2 regions of the Leptolyngbya sp. CCNP1308 genome follow, and region 1 is predicted to be linked to the other one. Evidence: riboswitches for the same ligand, from Rfam matches in the RefSeq annotation. Region 1 holds a riboswitch; the other holds the start of a gene.
What was found. Region 1 has a riboswitch for cobalamin ahead of VB780_RS24415 (HupE/UreJ family protein). Riboswitches for the same ligand answer to the same signal wherever they lie in the genome.
Positions count from the first base shown of each region.

Region 1 (5,784 bases):
TGCTGGCCGGGCGCGATGTCAGCAGCGCATTGCCCAATCTGGGAGTGCAGCTAGGGGTGATTGGGATTGTGATTCTGCTTTTTCGCCTAGAAAAGAAGGATTAGCCAGTATTTTGCTGGTTCCCTGACGTTTGTGAGGCACATCTTTGCTCAAACCCCTGCTCAAACCTAATCTCCCCAGACTCCTGACATTAAAGAATCTCTCTAACACCCCCCTTTTCAAGGGGGGCAGGGGGGATCACCCTGGCGGATCCCACCAGCGTGAGGTTTCCCTATGACGCTAATTACCGTGCGCCCCGAGGGGCTCTACTGCGAAAAAGGCGACTTCTACATCGACCCCTGGCGACCCGTGGAGACGGCGTTGATTACCCATGCCCACAGCGACCACGCGCGATCGGGCTCGACCCAGTACGTCGCTACCGCTCAGTCAGAGGGCATTTTGCGGCGTCGGCTGGGGGAAGACATTCAGCTTCAGGGCGTAGCCTACGGGGAAAAACTTAAGCTAGGCGAAACCTGGGTCTCGCTGCACTCGGCGGGGCATGTGCTGGGGTCAGCCCAAATTCGGGTGGAGCACAGGGATGAGGTGTGGGTGGTATCGGGCGACTACAAGCGCTGCGCCGACCCATCCTGCGCCCCCTTTGAGGTGGTGCCCTGCGACACGTTCATCACCGAAGCCACCTTTGGTCTGCCGATTTACCGATGGGAAAGCGGTGCCGAAACCACCCGCCAGATCTACGACTGGTGGCAAGGCGATCCTGAGCGCCCGTCGATTCTGTTTTGCTATGCCTTTGGCAAGGCCCAGCGAGTGCTGAGTGAGCTGGTTAAGCTGACTGATCGGCCCGTCTACGTCCACGGCGCAATTCATGTGCTGACCGAGATTTACCGCCAGCAGGGTGTGGCGATGGTGCCGACGATTTGCACGTCAGAAATACCTCGTACCCACAAATTTACGGGCGATCTGGTGCTGGCCCCGCCCTCGGGCCACCGCTCTAGCTGGATGAAGCGGTTTAAACATCCCCAAACCGCCTTTGCCTCGGGGTGGATGGCGGTGCGGGGGGCGCGGCGGCGGCGCGGCTACGAGCGCGGTTTTGTGCTCTCTGACCACGCCGACTGGCCAGGGCTGATTCAAACGGTGAAAGATACTGGGGCCAAAACGGTGTACGTTACCCATGGCCAGTCAGACGTGGTGTCGCGCTATCTGCAAGAATCGTTAAACCTAGCGGCCATGCCCCTAGACACGCTGTTTGAGGGAGAGGGGGATATCTAATGGAAGCAACATCCTGGCTAGACGCAGCGATGGGCGGATTGGCCCTGCTAATTTTGCTGGGAGGTCTGTGGATGCTCTTGAGCGGCGTGAGCGACATGGATCGCTGAGCTTTTCGCTGCACCAGAGCGCAGGGCGGCGGCGTAGGTGATCAGTTTGCTGATGCCGTAGACCACGGTAATGGTGAACAACCCCCCGGCAACCCAGCCCTGAACTTGCTGGGCAATCCACAGCAGGGCGAGGATGAGGGCGATCGCATCTAACACCAGCACACCGAGGCGCGATCGCCAGCCCGCCGCCTGAATCGGCTGCAAACTGGAGATCTCTAGCCGAATCTTAGCCATCAGGTTAAAGCCCATTACGCTCAGCATAATCACCGCCATGCCGCTGCCTAAATAGCCTGCCGCCGCCCCATAAAACCCTGCCAGCTGACCCACGACAGCCCAAACGACGACCCGGCCAAAGGACTGCAACCGAGGATCGCTCCAGCGTTGCCCCACAATCTGAACATGACGTAGATCGACCCTGGCCATATGGGCCTGCTCAAAAATGCCGACCAACAACGCCAGAGCCAGCAGACGATAGGGCCAGGGATGGGGCTGCACCGCCTGGTACAGCAATCCCACGGCTGCGGGCATAAACAGGGCCGCCGCCCAAGCAGGAGATAGGGTCATAGGGAATGCACCGCTGGCTCAACCAAACGGCTTAAGCATACCGCTCCCTCAAGCATTTATGCCTAGGCCCCTGTGCCTATTTCATAACAGGCTCAGCCCCAAGCAGAAATAGGGCAGAATTTAGCCCATTTAGACCCTCAATCGCCTTCCCGGCAGTCTAACCATAGCCCCTCCAGAGAGGCCCTTAAAGGATGGTTACGACTGTGGCCTGGGTCTGTGGTCAACCCCTAAGCTGAAGGAGTCTATTCCAGGATTCGCCATGACCCAGCCCACCCCCATCGCCGACATTGCTTCCGCTGCGGATCTCTTGCAGGTCTATGCCTCTGGGCAGCGTAACTTTAGCAGCATCATTTTGTCAGAGGTTGACCTGAGCGGGGCCGACCTTAAGGGGGCCGACCTCAGCTATGCCGACCTCAGCGGCAGTACCCTGCGCCAGGCCAATCTGCGGGGAGCCGACCTCAGCTACGCCAACCTGGCCGAAGCCGACCTCACCGGAGCCGACCTGCGGGGGGCGATGCTCATTGGCACCAATCTCAAAACGGCCAATCTGAGCGGAGCCACCCTCGCCACTGCCGATTACGACCCTGAGGAAACCCATTTTCCCCAGGGGTTTGACCCGGTGCAGCAGGGTCTAAAGCGCGATCGCTAGCAACTATAGCCGTAGCCCTCACCCTTAGGATGTTCTTAGACGGGCAGCAGGGTATTGACCAGCGTGGTCGCTAAAAACGCAGCGCCAATACCGCAAATCACCAGGCCGGCCCGCTGCATAAACAGCGCTGTAGATCCCTGCTTAAGCTGCCGCCCAAAGAAAAAGGCCGCCATTGCGATGCCCATCTGTACGGTTGTGAAGCCAGCTAGGTAGGCCGCCAGGGGCATGGCCCCAGCTCCGAAGATGGCTTCGCCGTAGGCATACCCGTGAAACAGCCCCGCTAGGGCCGCCAATCCTGTAATGACAATACTCTGGGGCCGATCTCTGAGCGCCAGCAGTACACCAAACCCCAGCACCGACCCAGAAATTACTAGCTCCGCTGCCGGTAGCGTGACACCAGTCAAGTGCAGCCCCGCCCCGGCCATGGCCGCCAGCACAAAGACCATGGGGATCACAATGCCCCAGGCGCTAACTGCTGCCAGCAGCCCCACCGCCACCACAAAGGCTAGGTGGTCGAGGCCAATCACGGGGTGGGCTAGACCCGATACAAAGCCTTCAATAGGGGAGGTAGGCAACTCGCCCCCCATGGCGTGGTGGGCCAAACTGGGCAGGGGCAGCAGCAGCAGGGCGGCGATCGCGCCCCCGATGCCACGCCCTAGCAGCTTCCGTGAAAAACCAGCCGTAATTGATTTCAAGGCAGCCAATCGATAATTCATCCGTACCTCGCAGACGAAGAAAGAACAGGGGAAATTAGATGGGCGATCGGCGGGCGTTCTGGCTCAGCTATTTTGGTGTTCGGCGAGATACCTCGCCGAACACCAAAATAGCCTCACAGCTGCGGGACAGCGGCAGTCTTGCACTGCACTTTCCCCGTTGCCTCCAGTGGCTGATCCCCACCGGAACCGACAGCGCCCAAGCATCATAGCACCGGGCTAATCCGCCTTTCCCCTTAGGTTCACCAATAGTCACCCCCCTCCCCCATCTCCCTCACCTTTCCACTTACTTCACCTTCCCCATCTCCCTTGCCTTCCCCATCTCCCCCATACGCTACCATCAGGCAAACTGCCACCTCTGCCCCCAATGGTTTCCTCGTCACGTCTAGCCCGACAAAAAGAAATTATTGAAGTAGTGCTCGGCAACGGCTGGGACTATATGCGGCGGTTGCTGGTGGGCGGCAAAGCCGACGAGCCCGAGATTCCGCCCCCGGCAGTGCTGCGCAATATTTTGACTGACCTGGGGCCGGTCTACGTCAAGCTGGGGCAGCTGTTGAGCACCCGTCCCGACCTCATGCCCCCGGCCTACATCGAAGAACTCAGCAGCCTGCAAAGCACTGTCCCCCCCGTAGACCCCAAGGAGATTGAGGCTCACATTCGCCAGCACCTGGGGCGGCCCCCGGAGGAGCTATTTGAGCGGCTAGACTACCGGGCGATCGCCGCCGGTTCCATTGCCCAAACCCATAAAGCCGTGCTCAAGGATGGCCGCCAAGTCGCTCTTAAGGTGCAGCGCCCCGGCATCGAGCGCCAGGTCGAGCGCGACATGACCTTAATTCGCGATATTGCCCGGCTGGTGTCGGCGACCCAGTTTGGCCAGCGCTACAACGTGGTCGATTTAGCAGAAGAATTTGCCGACGCCCTCAACGCCGAACTCGACTTCACCACCGAGGCCGCCTACACCGATCAGCTGCGGCGCAACCTGTCTAAAAGCACCTGGTATGACGCTAGCCAGCTGATCGTGCCACAGATCTATTGGGATCTGACCAATACCAAGATTATGACCATGGAGTGGCTGGAGGGCACCCCCCTGCTCAAGGCCAACCTGATGGCTGAAGACGTCCACAGCAGCACTATTGGCCTGCGGGCGGCGGCCACTACGCTGCTGTTTCGCGCGTTCTTTAAGCAGTATTTTGTCGATGGGTTTTTCCACGCCGACCCCCACCCCGGCAATATCTTTTACCTCACTGATGGCCGGGTGGCCCTGCTCGACTGCGGCATGATGGGCCATATGGATCCGCGCACCCGCAATACCATGACCGAAATGGTGTTGGCGATCGTCAACTGCGACGCCCAGCGCTGCACCCAGCTCACCCTCCAGCTGGCCGAACCCCTCAAGCCCGTGAACCTGGCTCGGTTAGAGAGCGACTACACCCGCCTGCTGGGCCGCTACTATGGCCTCAGTTTGGAGCAGATCAACACCGCCGAAATTTTTGGCGAAATTCTGGCGGCGGGCATTCGCAATAACCTGCGCTGGCCCGCTAATGTGGGGCTCTTCACCAAATCCTTGGCCAACCTGGAGGGGGCCGCCCGGCAGTTTAACCCCGGCGTGAATTTAATCGAGGAAGTGCGCCCCCTGATGGCCGACCTGTTTCGCCAGCAGCTGGTAGGGGATGATCCGCTTCAGGCGCTGCTGCGCACGGGGCTAGAGTTTCGCAATCTATCGCTCAGCTCGCCGCGCCAGTTCGGGTTTTTGCTCGATCGCCTCAGTTCAGAGCAGCTCAAATTTACCCTCAGCATTCAGGGTCTAGATGACCTGCGCCGCAGCATGGATGCCGCCTCTAACCGGCAGTCGTTCAGTATTGTGGTGGCGGCGCTGATTGTCGGGGCCGCGATCGTGTCCACGGGGCGGCAGTCGTCCCAGGGGCAGATTTTGAGCATTGTGCTGTTTGCGGCGGCCAGTTTCTTTGGACTGTGGCTGCTGTTTAGCATTGTGCGGCCTCCCCGGCGGCGGTAAATAGCCGCCGTTTAGGGTTTTGAATCTACTGGCCGACGCAGATCGGTCGATGGGGGATGCCAACCAGCCTGCACCCAGAGGGCGCGAGCTTCTTGGATAGGGCGATCGCCACGGTAGCGGTTGTCGTTAACGTCGGCGCCAAAGCCTGAAAGCTTTCCTAGAACTGTTTCTCAAAGCGCAAGGGGCACCGTTGCCTGAGCATAGTCACCTGAAGTCTGCCAGCGTCTTAAGTCGATTTCTCACGGTGTACACCTAGTCAGTGCGGCAGGTCATTCGCCAGATGCGCCACGCGATTGGCCAAGCACTAAAGCGCTACCGACCTCGGGGCCGTCGGCCCCATCTGCACGTGATTCTAGACATGACGACGCTGGAGAAACGAGGTAAATTCAAGGCCTTTTCGGATCTCATCAGCGTGTTTCATGGCAAATGCGGCGTGCATCTGGTGGTGCTCTACCTGGCTGTCTGCCCCTG
Region 1 covers NZ_JAYGIH010000081.1:8,905-14,688, forward strand. The annotation lists gene VB780_RS24395 (DUF3493 domain-containing protein) at 1-104, shown strand, start outside; gene VB780_RS24400 (ligase-associated DNA damage response exonuclease) at 274-1,266, shown strand; gene VB780_RS24405 (hypothetical protein) at 1,314-1,937, opposite strand; gene VB780_RS24410 (pentapeptide repeat-containing protein) at 2,197-2,586, shown strand; gene VB780_RS24415 (HupE/UreJ family protein) at 2,622-3,281, opposite strand; cobalamin riboswitch at 3,333-3,508, opposite strand; gene VB780_RS24420 (AarF/ABC1/UbiB kinase family protein) at 3,667-5,313, shown strand; gene VB780_RS24425 (hypothetical protein) at 5,573-5,784, shown strand, end outside.

Region 2 (5,784 bases), on a different contig from region 1:
TCTCAGCGTTGGTTTTGCCCCGCTGGCGTCGCAGCAGCGCTCGGCATCGAGCCACCAGCTCGCGCATGCCAAAGGGCTTGGTCAGATAGTCGTCCGCGCCAATTTCAAGCCCCACCACGCGGTCGGTTTCGGTGCCCTTGGCGCTCAGCACCAGAATGGGCACATCGATGCCCTGGTGGCGCAGCAGTCGGCAGAGGTCGAGTCCGTTCATGCCCGGCAGCATGAGATCGAGCACCACGAGATTGACCTCGGGCCGATTGGTGCGACTCGACGCCGAAGTGCCCCCCAGCATGTCGAGGGCCGTCAGACCGTCTTCGGCGACGAGAATATCAAACCCTTCTTCGGCCAGCCCCAGGGCTACCGTTTCTCGAATCAGTTCTTCGTCTTCGACGATGAGTACCCGCCCTAGGCCAACCCGTAGGTTTGGCTGAGCCTGGGGTGCGAGATCTACAGAATCCATAGGGAACGGTTAAAAACTGCTCACTGAAATCATATCAGCCCCCAGAAGGGTGAACTGCCTGACAAAAGCTAAGACTTTGTAAACTCCAACTTCAATTGGGGCTTGAATGGGGACGGAAAGTTGCTTACCGCCCGCTCACCAGCGCTTCTATAGCGTCAGCATGGGTGGGTAGAGCATCGGTCAGAACGGTGCAACCCGTTGGGGTAATCTCCACATCGTTTTCAATGCGAATGCCGCGCACCCCTTGAAACTCCTCCAGGCGGCTCCAGCTGATGGCGTCGTCGTACTGGCCCGACTGCCGCGCCGGGCCTAAAATGCCGGGCACCTGGTAAAAGCCGGGCTCAATGGTGACCACCATGTTGACCGCCAGGGGACGATCGAGACGGAGAAACTTCAGCCCAAAGCGATCGCTGCGCGATCGCCCCGTCGCATAGCCCGCCACATCCCCTAAATCTTCCATGTCGTGGACATCTAGCCCCAGCAGGTGCCCCACCCCGTGGGGAAAGAACAGGGCATGCACATCGCGCTCAACCAAGATGTCAGGATCTCCCTTCAGGACTCCTAGATCGACTAGCCCCGCTGCCAGGGTACGACAGGCCAGCAGGTGTAGATCTCGGTACTCGACCCCAGGGCGGGCGACGGCAATGCAGGCATCGTGGGCAGCCAACACTAGGTCGTATATATCCCGCTGGGCAGAGGTGAATTGTCCTGACACCGGCCAGGTACGGGTGATATCGGAGGCCCAGCCGCTCGCCGCTTCGGCTCCCACATCGGCCAGCAATAGATCGCCCGGAGCCAGGCCGTGGTGGTATTGCTCGTTGTGCAGCACTTCGCCGTGAACGGTGACAATACTGTTGTAGGCGCAGGCCATGCCCTGACCGATGATCACCTGCTCCATGGCGGCCCGCACCTGAGCTTCGGTGGTGGCCCCTTGGGTGGCAGCCATACCGGCTTTGTGGGCAGCCACAGAAACCGCCGCCGCTTGTCTGATTTGGTCGAGGGCGTAATCGTCGTGGTGCAGCCGCAGGGTCACGAGGGCTTCAATCAGGGATTGGCTCGGCTCTGGATTGGCGGCAGCTTGGCGGGGCAACGTTGCCGCTTCAGCCCGTTTGGCCTCTAAATCTTGGTAAGGATAGGCGGCGTCAGCCCCGATTTCAGCGGCGATCGCATCTCGGCTAGGGCTCGGCCCGTGCCACAGGGCGGCTTCGGGGGAGGTGTCATCCATAAACAGCGTCAGCCGCCCCCCGGCGAGATGGATGGCGGCGTTGGCCAGGGGCAGCCCCGCAAAATACAAAAAATGGCTGTTGGCCCGAAAGGGATAGGTGTTGGCCGGAAAGTTGCGCGACACCGCCCGCCCCGACTCCAGCACCACCGGCCCAGGATAGATCTCAGCTAGGCGATCGCGGCGGTGCTGCAGCACCGCAGCCAGCGGTAACGGGTTGGTCTGAGGGGGCATAGACAACCAAAGCCGACGACTTCTTTAGTCTGCCACAGCCCACCAGCCCTGGAGAGCTGGCAAGATTGACAATCTAAATCTAGCGTTAACCCTCCGTTGCCCGCCGTTAACCCCAAAGCGGAGAAACATCCCCTAAAATAAAACCAATAAATTATTTTTTTGTGAATTTCCCGTTCAAAATTCAGTTCAAATGAACTATGTTGGATCTATAACGGCTAGCCTATTTCAGGTGCAGCGCTATGGCTTCCTTAACGATTCGGCCAGGGTCACGGGTTCGCCTCAAAGGTCAAGATGACCATGTCCCCGATTTTGTAGTAGTGCGGTGCGATCGCGATCGCTGCTGGGTACGCCAGGAAGGCTGGGCACCAGGCACTGAGATTAATGTCAGCTTCAAACAGCTCTGGGTGCCGCCTGAAGCGGGCTCAACCCTCACCGTGGCGCTGGCCAAGCAGGTCAAAGCCTCGGGGTTGCTCGCTGGCCACGGCGACTACCGCGCTGGAGCCAATGTGGTCTATATGGATGCCTACCGCCGCCGTCAGGCTCCCCACGGGCATTAGCCTGACCATCTAATGGCCCTACAAATCGCAACGATTTGTTGCCGATCGCTTCGCCTCTGAGGTGTTAGGATGCAGCTCTGTCGGTTTTAGCGGGGGTCAGCCGCTAAAGGAAACGGGGAAAGCGCAGCGCAAATCTGCCACTGTCCCGCAGCTGTGAGGCGATTTTAGATTTTAGATTGGCGATTTTGGATAGACATGTATCCAAAATCTAAAACCCAAAATCCAAAATTCTCCGAGTCAGAACGCCCGCCGATGGATGCCCACTTCATATCCATCTGCGAGGTGCAGATGACTAATAGTCTTTGGTTTGCCCTAGAGCGCTGGCGCTCTGGGTCACAGCTTTTAGCCGTTTTTAGCCGCGCAGGGTAATGGCCATGCGCGTACAAGATACGGTTTGGCAGGGCTGCTTTGGCGACTGGCAGCCGCTGTTTATTCGAGAATACTGGCTGCCCCTGGGCCATCTGGCTTGGCAGGGGTTTCTTGAGCATGGTCACGGCATGGTGGTCTGCGAAATCCACGGCGTCACCGCCACGGTGGACTGGAGCCGCACGGCGGTGCCCTACACCGCCCGCTTTGTGCCCCAGGCCGAACTGGCGACCTGCTGGCAAGATCTGAACCTAGCTGCCGATCAGCGACCAGCGGTAGAAAATGCCGTCGCCACCTACGACCCGGCGCAGGACGCCATGCTGCTGCTGCTGGGTGACTCGCAGCCCCATATCTCTTGCTTAAAGGGCTGGGCGGTGCCGCCGCCGGATTGCTCTCGCCAAATGGGCAATCGCCAGGCCGAGTTTACCGTTACTCCCAAATCCTAATTTCTCGGTGTTGTCAGCCGCTCAAGCTTCGGGGCTGGCTGGCGACCCTATTCACCTATGGTTTGAACCCAATGACCCAACCGACGTTATTTGTCTGCGCCCTGTGCAAATTCCCCGCCGCTGAATCTAGCGCGGGCGACACCCCTGGGGGACAGCACCTGATCGACCAGCTCACCGACTGCCTAAAAGCCGAAACCGGCCAGGGCGAAATCGCCCTTCAGCCGGTGCGCTGTATGGCCGCTTGCGATCGCGCCTGCAACGTCGCCCTCAGTGCCCCCGGCAAGCTCACGTTTATTTTCAACGATCTGTCGCCTAGCCAGTCGGCCCCCGACCTGGCGGAGTTTTGTCGCCAGTACGCTGCCTCAGCGAATGGCAAGGTGCCCTACGGGCTGCGATCGCCCGCCATCAAAAAAGCTACCGCCTACGTCCTTCCGCCTTTGGTAGCTGGGGAGGTGGAAGCTGCGATCGCCCGATAACTCATCAACTCAGCCATTCCCAGCCGTCCCTTGCTCCTGTGGAGATGCTCCGTTTAGGGAACGGTTGGGAATAACGACACTCACACCACGATTTCAAACTCTAGCCCGAAGTCCTGCGCCAGAAGACAGGTCTGGTGGTCGGTAATATTTGTGTCGCTCAGCTCCAGATTGTAGAAGTTCACCGTGGGATGGCAAAAGTATGGCCCCGCGTGCCAGGTGCCTACCTCTAGCTTGATAAAGCCGTTGCCGGGGATGTAAAAGGCGCGGATTTGGCTGGGGTCGGGCTGGTCGGCAGCGCTGGGAGGGGCGACTGCCATAAACCAATCTTTGCCCTCCAGCGCCCCTAGGCACTGGGTGCAGCGCTGGTGCCGGGTGATGGCGCGAAACCGGGTGCCCCTGTTCATCAGCGTCATTATATAAAAGCGGGGAATGCCGCGATCGAGCTGGAGCTGGGCATCGCTGGGGCCAAAGACGGCACCATCGGCACGGGGGAAAATCACCTGGCCGAAGGCGGCAAAATTCTCTGAGGTAGCGGGCTGCGCTGTGAGCTGTTGCAGGGTGAGGGGTGGAGCCATCAGTGTGTGATACGGGAAGTGTGAGCGCTGCATGCCTAGGGTTGGCTGTCGCCATGCTTAAATGATGCCTCCAGATTTTGGTGGCCGCTGACGATTTTTAGAGTTTCGATGCCCTCTGCAATTGAGCGCTAGAAGATCGCCCCTCCCAGGAAGCGACGTGGCTGACTCTTCGATGGATAGATTCCAGCCAACTGTCGTTTGCTACAACCGAACCACGCCTAGCTTGCTCCTCTTTTCCTGAGAAACGGGGCTGGGTACCCCGACGGCGGGCCTATCTTCACCAGCGGTGAAGCTGGGTTCGCCATTCACGAAGCTGGCCTCGATCGCCACGAAGCTGGCCTCGCCCCCAGGCAGCTGGGTTCGCCGTGGACGAGGCTGGGTTCACCGCTGACGCAGCTGGGTTCGCCATTTACGCAGCTGGGTTCACATAAAGGGCAGCTGGGTTCGCACCTGGCGGAGTCGGCTGCGATGTGGGGCGTGGATGCCTGGGCGCGATCGCTATTCTGGGATGACCGTAACCCATCGGCCTGGTAGGATTGACCAAACTTTTGACAAATCTTCTATGGCAGATATTCAGGTGGCGATCGCCGGAACCGATGCCGTTGCCGCAACGGAAGCGCTCTTGGCCCTTGAGGGTATTTCTGGAACCTATACGGTTGACGGTGAAACCGACAAGGAGGGCATTCTCATCACCATCGCCACGATTGTTGGCCTGGTAGGGGGCACCCTGCCTGATGACTGTCGCCAATTCGCCCGTTGGGATTGAAAACAGCTGGAAAAACTATCTGCGCCCTATGCCTGATATAGGCACATCTCTGTGCCCCCCCGCCAGATATTGAAGCGATTCCCGAATTTGGCTGGCTCTGCTGTAGTAATGCCATAATCCCCGGTAGCCCCTGTGGATTTTCTCCTGCTGTGCGCCCTCCGAGTGGTTTACCGCCCAGCGTTGTCGATGTCGCCCCATCCCCTCGTCCGTCGCATCCTCGAATAGCAAATTTTGAATTATCACCCCTATGACCCACGACGAGCTATTGCAGATTATCGAGAAAGCCGCTGCGGATGGGGCGACAGAACTTGACCTCTCAGGCAATGATCTCACCAAATTGCCCGCCAAAATCGGACAGCTCACCAATCTGACCCAGCTAAACCTTAGCCATAACCAACTGAGTGCGTTACCCGCCGAAATTGGACAGTTCACCAATCTGACCCAGCTTGACCTCCGCTTTAACCAACTAAGTGCGCTGCCCGTCGAAATCGGACAGCTCATCAATCTGACCCAGCTTGACCTCAGCTATAACCAACTGAGTGAGCTGCCTGTCGAAATCGGACAGCTCACCAATCTGCAGCAGCTTGACCTCCGCTCGAACCAACTGAGTGCGTTACCCGCCGAAATTGGTCAACTGCAAAATCTATCAGAGCTCGACCTCAGCTATAACCAACTGAGCAGC
Region 2 covers NZ_JAYGIH010000107.1:57,941-63,724, reverse strand. The annotation lists gene VB780_RS27450 (response regulator transcription factor) at 1-460, opposite strand, end outside; gene VB780_RS27445 (aminopeptidase P family protein) at 585-1,916, opposite strand; gene VB780_RS27440 (hypothetical protein) at 2,156-2,473, shown strand; cobalamin riboswitch at 2,538-2,742, shown strand; gene VB780_RS27435 (hypothetical protein) at 2,848-3,285, shown strand; gene VB780_RS27430 (DUF1636 domain-containing protein) at 3,357-3,761, shown strand; gene VB780_RS27425 (ureidoglycolate lyase) at 3,842-4,336, opposite strand; gene VB780_RS27420 (hypothetical protein) at 4,899-5,102, shown strand; gene VB780_RS27415 (COR domain-containing protein) at 5,350-5,784, shown strand, end outside.
Region 2: another riboswitch for cobalamin. It lies ahead of VB780_RS27435 (hypothetical protein); the one in region 1 lies ahead of VB780_RS24415 (HupE/UreJ family protein).